4 regions of the Nostoc sp. DedQUE04 genome follow, and region 4 is predicted to be linked to each of the others. Evidence: riboswitches for the same ligand, from Rfam matches in the RefSeq annotation. Region 4 holds a riboswitch; each other region holds the start of a gene.

Region 1 (3,482 bases), on a different contig from region 4:
AGATATTATGTTAGGCGGGCCACCCTGCCAAGCTTTTTCCACAGCAGGGGCAAGGCGTGGTTTCAAAGATGAGAGGGGCAATATATTCTTAAAATACATTGAACTTATCTTAGAAATAAGCCCAAAATACGCCGTCATCGAGAATGTAAGAGGTTTTCTTTCAGCACCATTACTGCACCGCCCTCACTCAGAAAGAGGAAGCGGCTGTGTTCCCTTATCCAGAGAAGAAATGCCAGGTGGTGCTTTGAAATATATTGTGAATGAACTTCGTAAAGGTGGTTACAGTATCAGCTTTAACTTATACAACACGGCAAATTATGGTGTCCCCCAAATTAGGGAAAGAGTGGTCATGATCTGCCATCGTGGAAAGAAAAAGGTTCCTTATTTATACCCTACACATTCAGAAAGTGGTGATTTTGGTCTTGATCGGTGGATAACCCTACGTGAATCTATTGCAGATTTAAGCCAAAGTGAGGCAGAGTATATCGAGTTCCCAGAAGGGAGGCTAAAGTATTACAGAATATTAAAAGAGGGTCAATACTGGAAACATCTACCTGAAGAATTGCAGAAAGAAGCATTAGGAAAATCCTATTACTCGGGTGGAGGGAAAACTGGTTTCTTTAGACGCTTGTCATGGGATAGACCAAGCTGTACTTTAGTGACATCTCCAGCCATGCCAGCAACGGATATCTGTCACCCAGAACATCTGCGCCCGTTAAGTATTCAGGAATATAAACGTATTCAGCAATTTCCAGATAGTTGGGTTGTATGTGGTTCCCTCATTGAGCAATATCGGCAGATAGGCAATGCCGTACCTGTCGGGTTTGGAGAAGCAATAGGCAAAGCGATCCTGGCACACATGAGTGGCAAGATAAAACATCCCCCTTTGAACTTCCCATTTTCACGTTATAAAGGTAACGATGATGTTTTATGGGAAGCTAAAATTAGTGAGTCGTTAGAAGAGATAAAACCGATCCAAAGTTCGCTTTTTACAGCAACAGCATATACTGTATAAGAGTTAGGACTTTATCTCTCTTAAAGCAGCAAGGTATTTTTCAACATACGATCTGAAGCCTTCTTCTGAAAGCTCTTCTTTTCCTTCCAATGAGGGGAATTTAGCCCAGTTGTCCCCCTTTTTTTTAGAAAAAGTTCGGAACCATTTTTTAATTGGGGTTCCCTTACGGATAGCGGCAGAAGAAGAGTTTTCAGTATTATCTCTATTTTTTACTTGTAGCGATTGCCAGACATTTTTGTTATCAAAATATATAAAATCAACTGCTTTAACTATAGAACCAGAACACCATATCCATCCATGCGGTTCAATAACTGTCGCAACGTACCTTTCTAGCAAATCCCCTACAATGTTCTCTGCCCCCATTGATAGGCGGTGCAATTCTTCAGCTTTTCCCAATTCCTCATACGGAACTTCAAAATACTTATTCAGGATGATACTTACCATTTCATCTGGTATTGTACTAGATGGCAAGGGTGTTCTTGGGTCACGACCTGTTTTGAAATTTGTAGCACTGGCAATAATATATTCTTCTGTCCCGACGATAGGCTGATTTTTACCTTTTCGCGGTGAAGCCGCAGCAGGGTTATCCGAAAGAAATCGTATGACCATTGTAAATTTATCGCTAAGTGATGGATCAACACTATCCATTGCCTTCTTTGCAATTTCTGCTGAATTTAATATAAATTCCGACATAGGTTCCTGAAATTATTAAAGGCTATCGGTCAATTTCAATACAGTTGAGGTAGAGCAAACTGGATTATAGTGCGCCTGCGATCGCAGTTATTGGACAAGTAGTAAATATGCACAGTATTTTATCTGGCTGTCGTCCAGTTTGATAGTTGGCGCAAAGCTTATTGTTTCGTATTCTCCGATAACTTTAGTGTACGATCGATAAGGTTGTTCGGTTCTGGTGGGAGTCAGCTACCAGAGGTAACGGGGAAAGTTCGGTGCAAATCCGGCACTGTCCCGCAACTGTGAACCAATTTGAGATTAAAGAAAATCTCAAGTTGAGTGAGTCAGGATGCCCGCCGAAATCGATTTATTAGTTTCACATATCTGCGAGGTACAGATGACTACTACTGTAAATATTTCCCCAACTAATCCTTTGGATGTTGCTGAACATACTTTATTTGTTTGCAAAACCTGTGCCAGTGTTTGGCAAAATGGAAAACGCTTAGGTGAAAGTGGTGGTGAAAAACTTCTACACCAACTTCAGCAGCTGGCACAAGATTGGGAGTTACGAGATCGATTCCCAATTCAAGAAGTTGAATGTATGAGTGCTTGTAATCGTTCTTGCGTGGTCGCCTTTAGTGCTAAAGGCAAATTAACATATTTATTTGGTGATTTAGCCGTTGATGGGAGTGCCTCTGCGGTGCTGGAATGTGCTAGTCAATACTATGCTAAAGCAGATGGTTTGCTGCCTTGGTCAGAGCGTCCAGAAGCAATGAAAAAGGGCATTTTAGCAAAGATTCCACCTTTATCTAAATGATGCGCGTTTTGATTCTGGGTGGGACGGGCGATGCAGCAGAATTAGCTGCCAAAGTTACGACTATCCAAGGGTTAGAAGTAATCACCTCTCTAGCTGGCCGCACCCGCGAACCGTCAGTACCGCTGGGCGATTTACGGGTTGGAGGCTTCGGTGGTGTGGCTGGATTGGCTAGCTATCTGCGAGTCATGCAAATCGACTTATTAATTGATGCAACCCATCCTTTCGCTAGTCAGATTTCCTTCAATGCGGCAGATGCGGCAACGGAAGTTGGAGTACCCCGTTTGATGTTAATCCGTCCGCCTTGGGAAAAAGAAAGTGGCGATCGCTGGATTGAAGTTGATAGTGTTGCAGCCGCAGCAATAGCCCTGCAAAATCAGTCACAGCGAGTGTTTTTGACAGTTGGCAGGCAAGAACTCGCCGCTTTTGCTCATTTGGAGAAAATTTGGTTTTTGATGCGGATGATTGACCCTCCTGGCGAAGATGCTTTAGTACCGCCGGGGATGGTATTGTGCGATCGCGGGCCTTTTACCCTCAATAATGAAAGAAAAATTCTGATTGAAAATAACATTGATACCATCGTCAGCAAAAATAGCGGTGGCGATGCCACAAAGCCCAAGATTATTGCCGCGCGAGAACTGGGCGTAAAGGTTGTGATGGTAAATCGTCCAGCGATACCGCCAGGGGAGCAGGTTAATAATGTTGATACCGCTTTGGCGTGGTTATTAGATCGCTGCTAAGTAAATAGGCAAGATTGATAATACTATCTTTCCTTCCGTATAATACACGGGAACCTTCTACAAGATCCGCGATCGCAGTAACGACTTCCATGAAAAATCTAGCTTTATCTGCCATAGCCCTCGTCACCACATCTGGATTAGTTTTCGGGACAATGCCAGCTGCTTCTGCTTTAAGTTGGAGTTGGAATTATTCTGGTACTGGCATAGAGGCGAATGGTACTTTCACTACTAATGACACCCC
Region 2 (3,482 bases), on a different contig from region 4:
TAATAATAAATCGGTTAAAAGCACTGGAAATCCTAAGTAACGCAGAGTTTGTAAGATTTCCGTGAAAGGGACAGTTAGCATGAGAAAATATAAGCAAGAAACAGAGGCTAATGCTCTAGTTAAAATTCTCAATGCTTGGATAGTTCCAATATGGCTGATATAAAGATAGAAGTGTCCGAAAGTTAGTCCATACCATGAGTCTGATTGTACCCTTGGCAAATCATTAATCGCAATTCCATTCACCATCAAGGCTGGTAAACTTGTCAAACAAAAAACTATGGTGAACATTAATAACCGAAAATAAACACCAGCCGGAATTCTTGCATAAATAACTGTCCAAATACCCATCCAAAGCGCTATTAAAATTTGCACTAGCGGATGGGCAGCAAGGGAAATAGCAAGAGTAGTAAATGCAAAAATTAGTTTATGTTCTGGTGGCAATCTTCGGAGTCGATTGGTATAAGCTAAAGTGTCTATTTGCAGGCTCATTCTTCACGTTTTTGTTGTTGAGAACGTCCTTTATACAACCCAATTGCATAACCGACTACTCCAGCACCCAAAGCTGCTTGCGAAGCAAATAATAAACTTTCTATTTCACCACTAGCCGGTTCAAAAAATGATTTGAACCAGGGTTTATATCCAGGTTGTATTTCAGTAATAGCTTTTTCTGCTTTGTCATCGGAACCAGCAAATTCACCATCGCGCACAAATATTAACGGTGCAACTGCTAAGGCTAATACAGCTACTACCAACAGCCAGTTACTCAACCCTTTTTTAGATTGACTCATTTCCTTGGGGTTCCCGTTTGATTAATTTCAGCAATTCTAATTCTTGAGGATTATAAGATTGCAGCCAGTTCCACACCAATACAGTTAGCAATCCTTCACTAATTGCTAAGGGGACTTGAGTTATAGCAAAAATTCCGGCGAACTTGGTAAATGAAGCAATAAACCCGCCAACAGGTGCAGGAAAAGCTAGGGCGAGTTGGATAGAAGTGATAATGTAGGTGAGTAAATCTGCGATCGCAGCTGCTAGAAAAATGGCGATTTTTTGTTTACCACCCAACTTTATTGTCAGATTATATATCCAGTAAGCCGCAAATGGCCCTGCGATCGCCATCGAAAAAGCATTTGCCCCCAGCGTTGTCAAGCCACCATGCGCCAGTAACAAAGCTTGAAACAACAATACTAAGCTACCCAAAACCGTCATGGTGAGTGGCCCAAATAGCACCGCACCTAATCCCGTCCCTGTTGGGTGAGAACAGCTACCTGTTACAGAAGGGATTTTCAACGCTGACAGCACGAAAGTAAAGGCACCAGCCAAGCCCAGCAGTAGTTTCAATTCCGGGTTAGCTTGGGTAATGCGAGTTAGACTACGCAATCCTAGTAGAAAAAATGGTAATGCCACAATCCACCAAAAAATTGCCCACTGCACAGGTAAAAAACCTTCCATAATGTGCATGGCGTAGGCGGGTTTGGGTAAACCAACTACTAGATAAAAACTGATAACTGCCATCAGGGTTAGACTGACTAACGCCTGTTTTTTTCTGTTCATAATCTGTACCTCGCAGATTTATGTAAACGAGTTGATTCTAACCGGCGGGCATCCTGACTCACCTAATTTTGGTTCACAGTTGCGGGACAGCGCCGGATTTACACCGGACTTTCCCCCTTGCGTCCAATGGCTGCTACCCATCAGAACCGATTGGAGTAACTATATCACCATTACTAATTTTGAACAGCGATTTTTTACCAGGTATTCACAAAGCGTAGTTTATTGAGACAGTTTAGCTCTAAACAGCCGCATTCCATTCGCCGTTACCAACAAGGAACTTCCGGTATCAGCTAAAACTGCAACTGCTAACCCGACAAACCCGAATGTCCCCAAAAGTAAAAACAGTGCTTTTCTTACCAGCGAAAAGACAATATTTTGCTGAATTCCCTTTACGGTACGGCGACTCAAATCAACAGCCGTAGCGAGTTATTTAATGTCAATGTTTAAAGCAAAATCTGATGTTTCCCCAGATAAACCTCGTCCATTTTGAAACCTAGAGTTTTTAAGGAAAGTATATTATTCGGTCGTGGCTTGAGTTCTGGGCTTTACCCTAATTCCAAAAAAACTACGGTTTTCAAGGTAGACGCGGTTTAAAATACAAAAATACACTGATTTGAACAACTTTTTTAACTTTGCTTGCTAGCCCATCTGCTGCTCACAATATTCAGGTAACTAAATCGTGTGAATCAGGTACAATCCAGCAATCTAGCTTTCTTTTAATAAGGATTTAACTCAAATTATAAAGATATTAAAAACTAGTTTATATAAACATATAAAGCTTATTAAATAAATATACGAGTACACCTGTTTAAAGCAAACTATATGAAATTTGTTACTAATTTATATATCAACAGATGTTGATTAAATATTGAAGGTTTGTTGATTGGCTTTTTGAGCTAGAGGTTACATACTAAAAGCAATCTATGTAAAACAGAGTAGTCAGGTTTCATTGAATAATGGGTATTCATCGGTTTCCTCATATAGCTAATTTTAAGGACAACTATATGAGCATTTTAAAATTGATCCAGGCATTGATATTTTTGGAATTCTAATTAGTTATTCTGGGAGGATTGATGGAGAGATGCAGTCATTTTAAGTGGTTTGCTGGGAACCTGTATAATCAACTAATTTTATCATTAAATGTTGCTTATGTCAAATACTTATCAAGTATTATAAATGAATTATCTTGAAGAAGATAATGTTTAAAAGTTTCGATTTATATCAACAAAGTGTATTTGCTTCGTAGAGGATTGTTATGTCTAAAAATAGAAGTAATAAGGGTAAAACAGTCATGTCTGATGATAATACAACCAATAATAATATTTCGTTAAACACTGATAGTAAACCTAAAAAGCGGCTAATAATTGTTACAGGTGATAAAGGTGGCGTGGGAAAAAGCACCTTTGCACGAGCGCTATTCCAACTTTATATTAATAAAAATTTACCCTGTGTTACTTATGAAGCTGACTTAAGAAATCCTCAATTAGAAAGATATTTCAAAAAAGACTACCGACCGATAATACGTTACATTGATATTTTCCATAGAGGTGGTGCTGACGATTTATTAATTAATTTAGATGAGAGTGATTATCCTATTACACTATTAGACTTGCCAGCACAATCTGGAGGTTTTTTTGAAAGTTATGTCAAAGAGTTATCATTTTTTGAAGTGCTTAAAACCGATATTAATTGCCAAGTTACAATGGTTTCAGTGATTAGTAGAGTTCTTGATTCCATAAATGTTTTAGAAAAACTGCGTGAACTTTGTAAAGATCAAGTAGATTATGTTGTTGTCAAGAACTTATTTCATGGTGAAGAAGAAAAATTTGAGCGATATAATGACTCTTCTCTGCGTCAAAATATGCTTGCAGAAGGTCTGGTAGAACTTGTGATGCCAGATTTATTCTACAAATCCTACGACTTTATTG
Region 3 (3,482 bases), on a different contig from region 4:
ATCACCCAACTACCAGTAGCCCGAATGCGAGACAGATTTACGCCCACGCCGCCACCATTTTTAGAAATCCGAGCCGCATCATGAATACCATCAAAAATGCTTTCTAAATTGTCGTCCATCGCCGTAATGAAACAACTGGCAAGAGAACCATTAGGAATCCGCAAGTTCGCTAAAATTGGGGTTGCTAAGGATATTTGACGACGGGCGATCACTTCATAAAATTGCTTTGCCCAGGTTAATCGGTTCTCTGGTGTTTCCACGGAGGCAATCAATAACGCACAAGTTAAAAATGCTTCCTGTGGTAGCTCATTCGCCAGAAGATATCGCTTCGTCAGTAATACTGCTCCGGCATAATCATAGTCGGCATCCCAGTCGGGATTGATCCAAGTGTTAGCAATCTCTAATTCTGCGTCCGTGTAGCTTAAAATGCGGCGATCGTATTGTTCTGATAAAACTTTTGTTTGTACAGTCCGAGCATAATAACCGTACTGATAACCACGGCTAACTGTTATTTCTTTCCACAAACTCCAAATGTGTAATCGCCCTGCTACATAGCGCCAATCGGGTTCTTCAGGACTACACAAATCTAAAGCACAGCGAATTAAATTATCTTGAATTTCTCTTGTGGTAATTCCAGGACGCAATCGAGTTGTCAGATGTGCTTCTAGAGCAATAGAATTTGCTGAAAGTCCGCAACAAGCCCAATTAACCACTGTGCGAATTTTATTAATTTCTAACGGTGTTGTCGAACCATCGCGACGAACAACATAGATATCCGTTGTGGAGTCCTCAAAAAGTGTGGATGAAGCTTGCATACAAGATGTGTTGATGAATTGTAGAAAAATAATTGCAAAAATGGAAAAGAATTGTTCACTAGGTTTGGCAATGTAAATAATTGTTGACGGTGAGCGGAGTCGAACCGTCAGCGCTATGTCAGCAAACGCTGGCAACCCGAAAAAGTTTGTTGGGTTGAAAATTTCTAGAAGAATTGTCCAATAAAAATCCAGAGCAAGCTTTGGTAAAGAATGAGACTTGCCCCGATTAATGACGAATGCCAGTATAGATCGACCATTGATTTTTATGCAAGCAAATCACAGTTGTGTTAGTATTCAGATGAATCTCGGTTCTAGTGGGAAACAGCCGCTAGAGGAAACGGGGAAAGTCCGGTGTAAATCCGGCGCTGTCCCGCAGCTGTAATCAAGGCTTGCCTTGTGAGTCAGAATGCCCGCCGAAGTGAACTTGTAAATTTTGTACATCTGCGAGGCACAGATAAGTATTCTTATGAAGATTTCTACAACTACTCAGCTTTACGTTCTCATAGCCCCACATATCAAAACGCTACAGATTACGACTTTCTATGAGAGGGTAAGCGATTAATTTCCGGTACAAGTTGTGTCTTGAGATGCAGCGCTTCGCTATCGCTGCTGCAAGCAGATCGCAATTACTACTCCAGATGATAGTATCGCTTGCAAATAGTCACAGCAACAAAAAAACTCTGTATTAACTAACAGATGGAAGTTGTTCAAAACAGGTAATAAATGGCGTGTATGACGTACATAGTCCTGTTCCATATTACCCATAGAAATTGCTAATTTACTAGCCTAATACTTCAGTTAATCATCATGCCGAAATTCTATCTTCACCGAGTTGGTCAGATTCCTACTGCTATTCATCCCTTTGTCAAACAAACGGCTCTCCCTCAAGGCAAATACAAGCCCAGTCTACTTCAAGGGAAAATTATTCAAGATGTTCAAAACTTTGCAACGTCGATGTATCGAATGATGTATATTGCAATCGCCTCTGTCGGGCGGTTACGACATCGCTCGTCTAATTCGGGACAAGCAGCAATAAGTAAACCGTTAGATCGACTCAAATAGGTGTACAAGAGCGTTCAAAAAAATGTCAACTTTATTATATTCTGTAATTGGTTTTCTTCTGCTTTTAGTAATTGGAATTGCGGCTTATTTCCTAACTGCCCGCAAGTATCAATCTTCATCCACAGTCGCCAATTCCTATGATCAATGGACGCTTGACGGTATCCTAGAGTTTTATTGGGGGGAACACATTCACCTTGGTCATTACGGTTCGCCGCCACGAAGTAAGGATTTTTTGGCTGCTAAATCTGACTTTGTACATGAAATGGTGAAATGGGGTGGAATAGAAAAATTATCTCCTGGTACTACTGTCTTAGATGTTGGCTGTGGGATTGGGGGTAGCAGCCGGATTTTAGCGCAGGATTATGGATTTGCTGTCACAGGGATTACCATCAGCCCACAGCAGGTGAAACGCGCCCAGGAGTTAACACCCCTTGGGCTAAACGCCCAGTTTGCGGTTGATGATGCAATGGCATTGTCGTTTCCAGATGCCAGTTTTGATGTGGTCTGGTCAATCGAAGCAGGCCCTCACATGCCAGATAAAACTGTTTTTGCTAGAGAATTAATGCGGGTGCTAAAGCCTGGTGGAGTGCTGGTTGTAGCTGACTGGAATCAGAGGGATGACCGCCAAAAGCCGCTAAATTTTTGGGAAAAACCGGTAATGCGGCAACTTCTCGATCAGTGGTCTCATCCAGCTTTTTCCAGTATTGAAGGCTTTTCCGAGCTTTTGGCGGGGACAGAATTAGTTGAGGGGGAGGTAATTACGGCAGACTGGACGCAAGAAACCCTTCCTTCTTGGTTCGATTCGATTTGGCAAGGGATAGCTCGACCAGAGGGATTGGTGCGTTTTGGGCTGTCTGGTTTCATCAAGTCTGTGCGGGAAGTACCGACACTTTTACTGATGCGTTTGGCGTTTGGTGCAGGGCTGTGCCGATTTGGAATGTTCCGCGCTGTGCGGGCAAACTCACGCACAGAATTGATGGACAGAAACTTTGCCAACCAAAATTCCTCAAGCTTGGTTCGGTAGCGATCGCAGCTAGTGATAAATATTTGGATTTTAAGACCTGCTGACTGGGTGATATCTGCGGTTAGAACTTCTTTCTGCACATCGCAAGATTAATCAACAAACGACACACTTTATATGCAAAAAATTCCCGTCACAGTAATTACAGGATTTCTAGGCGCAGGCAAAACGACGTTAATTCGCCATTTACTGCAAAACAATGAGGGACGACGCATTGCTGTTTTGGTGAATGAATTTGGAGAAATCGGAATTGATGGCGAACTTTTGCGTGATTGCCGAGTTTGTGACGATGAAGAAGATTCCAACAGTAATATTGTTGAACTCACCAACGGTTGTCTGTGCTGTACGGTGCAAGAAGAATTCCTCCCCGCGATGCAAGAATTACTTCAGCGACGCGCCAACCTTGACTGTATGTTAATTGAAACCTCTGGACTAGCACTCCCAAAACCATTGGTGCAAGCATTTCGCTGGCCCGAAATTCGCACAGGCGCTACAGTTGACAGCGTAATTACTGTAGTGGACTGTGAAGCGTTGGCAACTAATCAATATGTAGGCGATTTAGCAGCCCTCTTAGCACAGCGACA
Region 4 (3,482 bases):
CAAAATCCAAAAACTAACGTGATTTAACTCATAACACCCTAGTACAACATTGCATAAATTCGGCAAAACTCTGCGTTCCTCTGCGCTACGCCAGTTGCTACAACGCTGGGAAACCGCGCAACGCACTGGTTTAACTTTGCGTGCCTTTGCGTTTAAAAACACAACGATTTTACAAAAAAAAGCATGAGTACGAAAAAACCTCAACTTAGATTAGGTGCATTCTTGCCCAGCACTGGTCATCACGTAGCGTCATGGCGACACCCCGAAGCGCAAGCTAATGCTGGTTTGAACTTTCAGCATTATAAAAAGCTGGCACAGACAGCAGAACGCGGCAAATTTGACATGATCTTCTTTGCAGATGGTGTGGCTGTGCGCGATGCCTACGGCGGGCTACGCCAACGCAATCAAAGCGCCGACCTTTTGAGCCGGAATGGCAAACTCGTCCACTTTGAACCTCTTACCCTGTTGTCGGCTTTATCTGTAGTGACGGAAAACATCGGTTTGACGGCCACAGTATCAACCACCTACAACGAGCCTTATCATCTCGCCCGCAAATTTGCATCATTAGATTATCTTAGCGGTGGCCGTGCCGGTTGGAATCTCGTAACTTCTGCTACCGAAGCTGAAGCGTTGAACTTCAATCGGGAAAAGCACATGGAGCATACCCTACGTTATCAACGTGCCAAAGAGTTTGTGGATGTAGTCACGAAACTCTGGGATAGTTGGGAGGACGACGCCTTCTTACATGATAAGGAATCGGGTATTTACTTCGATCCAAATAAACTGCACGTTCCCAACCACAAAGGCGAGCATTTTTCAGTACGCGGCCCGCTGAATGTGGCGCGTCCCATCCAAGGTTATCCGGTGATCATTCAAGCTGGATCTTCCGAGGATGGTAAGGAGCTAGCTGCACAAACGGCGGAGGTAATTTTCACTGCCCAACAGACCTTGGCAGAAGCTCAGGCATTTTATACAGATGTGAAGGGGAGACTGGCTCAATACGGGCGCTCACCTGACCATCTTAAGATTATGCCAGGTGTATTCCCAGTTATCGGCAAAACTGAGCAAGAAGCTAAGGACAAATTCGATCGAATTCAGGAGTTGATCGATCCGGTAGTCGGCTTAAATTTGCTTGGCTCAATGATCGGTGGATTTGACCTATCTGGCTATCCATTGGACGGGCCGTTGCCGGAGTTACCAGAGACTAACGGGGGTAAAAGCCGTCAGCAACTTCTGACTGACCTAGCCAAGAGAGAGAATTTAACGATTCGACAACTGTATTTATCGATAGCTGGAGCGCGTGGGCATCGTCAGATTCTAGGCACACCAGAACAAATTGCCGATCAGCTAGAAGATTGGTTTGTCAATGGTGGGGCAGATGGCTTTAATATTATGCCGCCCTGGTTGCCCGGAGGATTGGATGAGTTTGTAGACTTGGTAATTCCTGAATTGCAACGTCGCGGTCTGTTCCGTACAGAGTATGAAGCAGGAACCCTGCGCGAAAATCTTGGTTTACCTCGTCCGGTAAATCAGTTTAGCAAAGTTGCTACTCGTGAAGCGGCGATCGCCTAACTTTTTCTAAAGCAAGTTTTGCAACAAAAAGGCTCAAGCATTCCTGCCTGAGCCATAACTAAATTCAATTTATAGATTAGCTTCAAGAACTATATCTTTCGATCGGTAGTGGATCAGCTCAGTTAAAATTTATCACCATAGTAATGTAAGATAATTATCTGGATGATGTCTGGTTGATATCTATAACCTCAACAAAGTCTAAATTACTAAAGCTGAGAGTTGGGAAACTCCGGTGAAATTCCGGGACTGTGCCGCAGCTGTGATGGGATGACCCAAGTCAGAATGCCAACTCTCAGGATGTCCTCAAGACACACTCACCGTCTACTCCCTGCGTTGCACGGGGAAGGAGTTCTAAGTTTGGTTTCTAGATTTGCCACTTGTCCTGGCTTGTTTTATGCTACTCCTGCCGCAGATGGTATATTATCTCGCGTTAGAATACCAGGTGGAATTATTAGTAGTCAGCAGTGCCGTGCGATCGCAGATATAGCAGAGCAGCACGGTGGCGGCTATATAGATGTGACTAATCGAGCCAACCTACAAGTTCGTGAAATCCGCACGGGGATAAATGCTGAGGTTCTGAAGTACCTACAAAATATGGGATTGGGTTCTGACAATACTGTTGTAGACCAAATCCGCAATATTATGACCAGTCCAACTGCTGGTATCGATCCCCAAGAATTAATCGACACTCGCCCCTTTGTCCAAGGTTGGGATGATTATATTGCTGCACATCCCGCGCTTTCGGGACTGTCGGCAAAATTTAGCGTTTGCTTTGATGGTGGTGGGATAATTCAGGTGTGCGATCGCTTGAATGATATCGCCTTTGCAGCTGTCTTACTTAACGATCGGGTTTATTTTCGTCTCTATCTCAGTGTTGGCGAGAAAAGTCAACCTCCCAGCGATACGGGAATTTTGTTACCACCAGAGGAATGTTTGCCCGTCTTAGCAGCTTTGGCGGATGTCTATCTAGCTTATAGTCATCCTACGAGTAAGCGGCGGCTACGTTTGAGAGAGTTATTGAATACTTTGGGTTGTGAAAATTATCTCCAAGAAGTTGAGCAGCGTTTACCTTTTTCTTTTTTGTACAGTGAAATAAGAAAAGACCTACTCTCCGAGCAAGGCAAGCTACGGTGTACACACAAGTCTGAAACAGTTCACTCATCAGAGCTTAAGCGTAAGTTTTACCCCTCCCTAACCCTCCCCTTGGAAAGGGGAGGGAACTGTATTTCTAGTTTCCCCCCTTTCCAAGGGGGGATTAAGGGGGGTAATTCGATGTGTGTGTACACTGTAGAGGAAGGCAAAGGGGAAAAATATCAGCATATTGGCATCCATCCCCAACGTCAGCAAGGCTTATTTTACATTGGTGTTGTCTTGCCCTTGGGCCGATTGCAAAGTAGACAGATGCGGGGTTTAGCAGATTTAGCAGCAAAATACGGCAGTGGAACTCTCAGGCTAACCCCTTGGCAAAATTTGCTCCTTACAGATATTCCTCAGCAATGGGTTGCTGATGTCCAAGGTGAAATTGCTTTATTAGGATTAGATTTTTCTGCAAACAACGTCAAGGGTGGATTAGTTGCCTGTTCGGGAAAAAAGGGTTGCACCGCTTCTGCCACTGACACTAAAAGTCATGCGTTGGCATTGGCAGAGTATCTTAAAACTCGCGTTACTCTTGATTACCCAGTTAATATCCACTTCACTGGCTGCGAAAAATCTTGTGCCCAGCATAGCAAAAGTGATATTACTCTCCTCGGCGTCACCATTGAGGCTGAAAATAGAACTGTGGAAGGCTATCACGTTTATGTTGGTGACAGTAATCAGAAATTCGGACGCGAACTATATCAATATGTAACTTTTGCCGAACTACCTGCATTAGTAGAGCGGATGCTATATGTATATAAAATTCAACGCTT

What was found. Region 4 has a riboswitch for cobalamin ahead of cobG (precorrin-3B synthase). Riboswitches for the same ligand answer to the same signal wherever they lie in the genome.
Region 1: it holds a riboswitch for cobalamin, as region 4 does, so the genes downstream of both, RM049_RS03150 (DUF1636 family protein) here and cobG (precorrin-3B synthase) in region 4, are expected to answer to the same signal.
Region 2: it holds a riboswitch for cobalamin, as region 4 does, so the genes downstream of both, RM049_RS15030 (energy-coupling factor ABC transporter permease) here and cobG (precorrin-3B synthase) in region 4, are expected to answer to the same signal.
Region 3: it holds a riboswitch for cobalamin, as region 4 does, so the genes downstream of both, RM049_RS15110 (hypothetical protein) here and cobG (precorrin-3B synthase) in region 4, are expected to answer to the same signal.

What each region holds. Positions count from the first base shown of each region.
Region 1 covers NZ_JAVRCA010000003.1:124,097-127,578, forward strand. Annotated here, with positions in the region: gene RM049_RS03140 (DNA cytosine methyltransferase) at 1-1,015, shown strand, start outside; gene RM049_RS03145 (SinI family restriction endonuclease) at 1,019-1,708, opposite strand; partial or broken gene RM049_RS39200 (uroporphyrin-III C-methyltransferase) at 1,755-1,851, shown strand; cobalamin riboswitch at 1,901-2,063, shown strand; gene RM049_RS03150 (DUF1636 family protein) at 2,085-2,504, shown strand; gene RM049_RS03155 (cobalt-precorrin-6A reductase) at 2,504-3,241, shown strand; gene RM049_RS03160 (PEP-CTERM sorting domain-containing protein) at 3,331-3,482, shown strand, end outside.
Region 2 covers NZ_JAVRCA010000018.1:24,664-28,145, reverse strand. Annotated here, with positions in the region: gene cbiQ (cobalt ECF transporter T component CbiQ) at 1-489, opposite strand, end outside; gene RM049_RS15035 (energy-coupling factor ABC transporter substrate-binding protein) at 486-788, opposite strand; gene RM049_RS15030 (energy-coupling factor ABC transporter permease) at 775-1,554, opposite strand; cobalamin riboswitch at 1,580-1,720, opposite strand; partial or broken gene RM049_RS15025 (hypothetical protein) at 1,774-1,980, opposite strand; gene RM049_RS15020 (chromosome partitioning protein ParA) at 2,810-3,482, shown strand, end outside.
Region 3 covers NZ_JAVRCA010000018.1:41,374-44,855, reverse strand. Annotated here, with positions in the region: gene RM049_RS15115 (ribonucleoside-diphosphate reductase subunit alpha) at 1-815, opposite strand, end outside; cobalamin riboswitch at 1,105-1,248, shown strand; gene RM049_RS15110 (hypothetical protein) at 1,623-1,877, shown strand; gene RM049_RS15105 (methyltransferase domain-containing protein) at 1,900-2,901, shown strand; gene cobW (cobalamin biosynthesis protein CobW) at 3,016-3,482, shown strand, end outside.
Region 4 covers NZ_JAVRCA010000047.1:18,680-22,161, forward strand. Annotated here, with positions in the region: gene RM049_RS26400 (LLM class flavin-dependent oxidoreductase) at 184-1,572, shown strand; cobalamin riboswitch at 1,750-1,881, shown strand; gene cobG (precorrin-3B synthase) at 1,855-3,482, shown strand, end outside.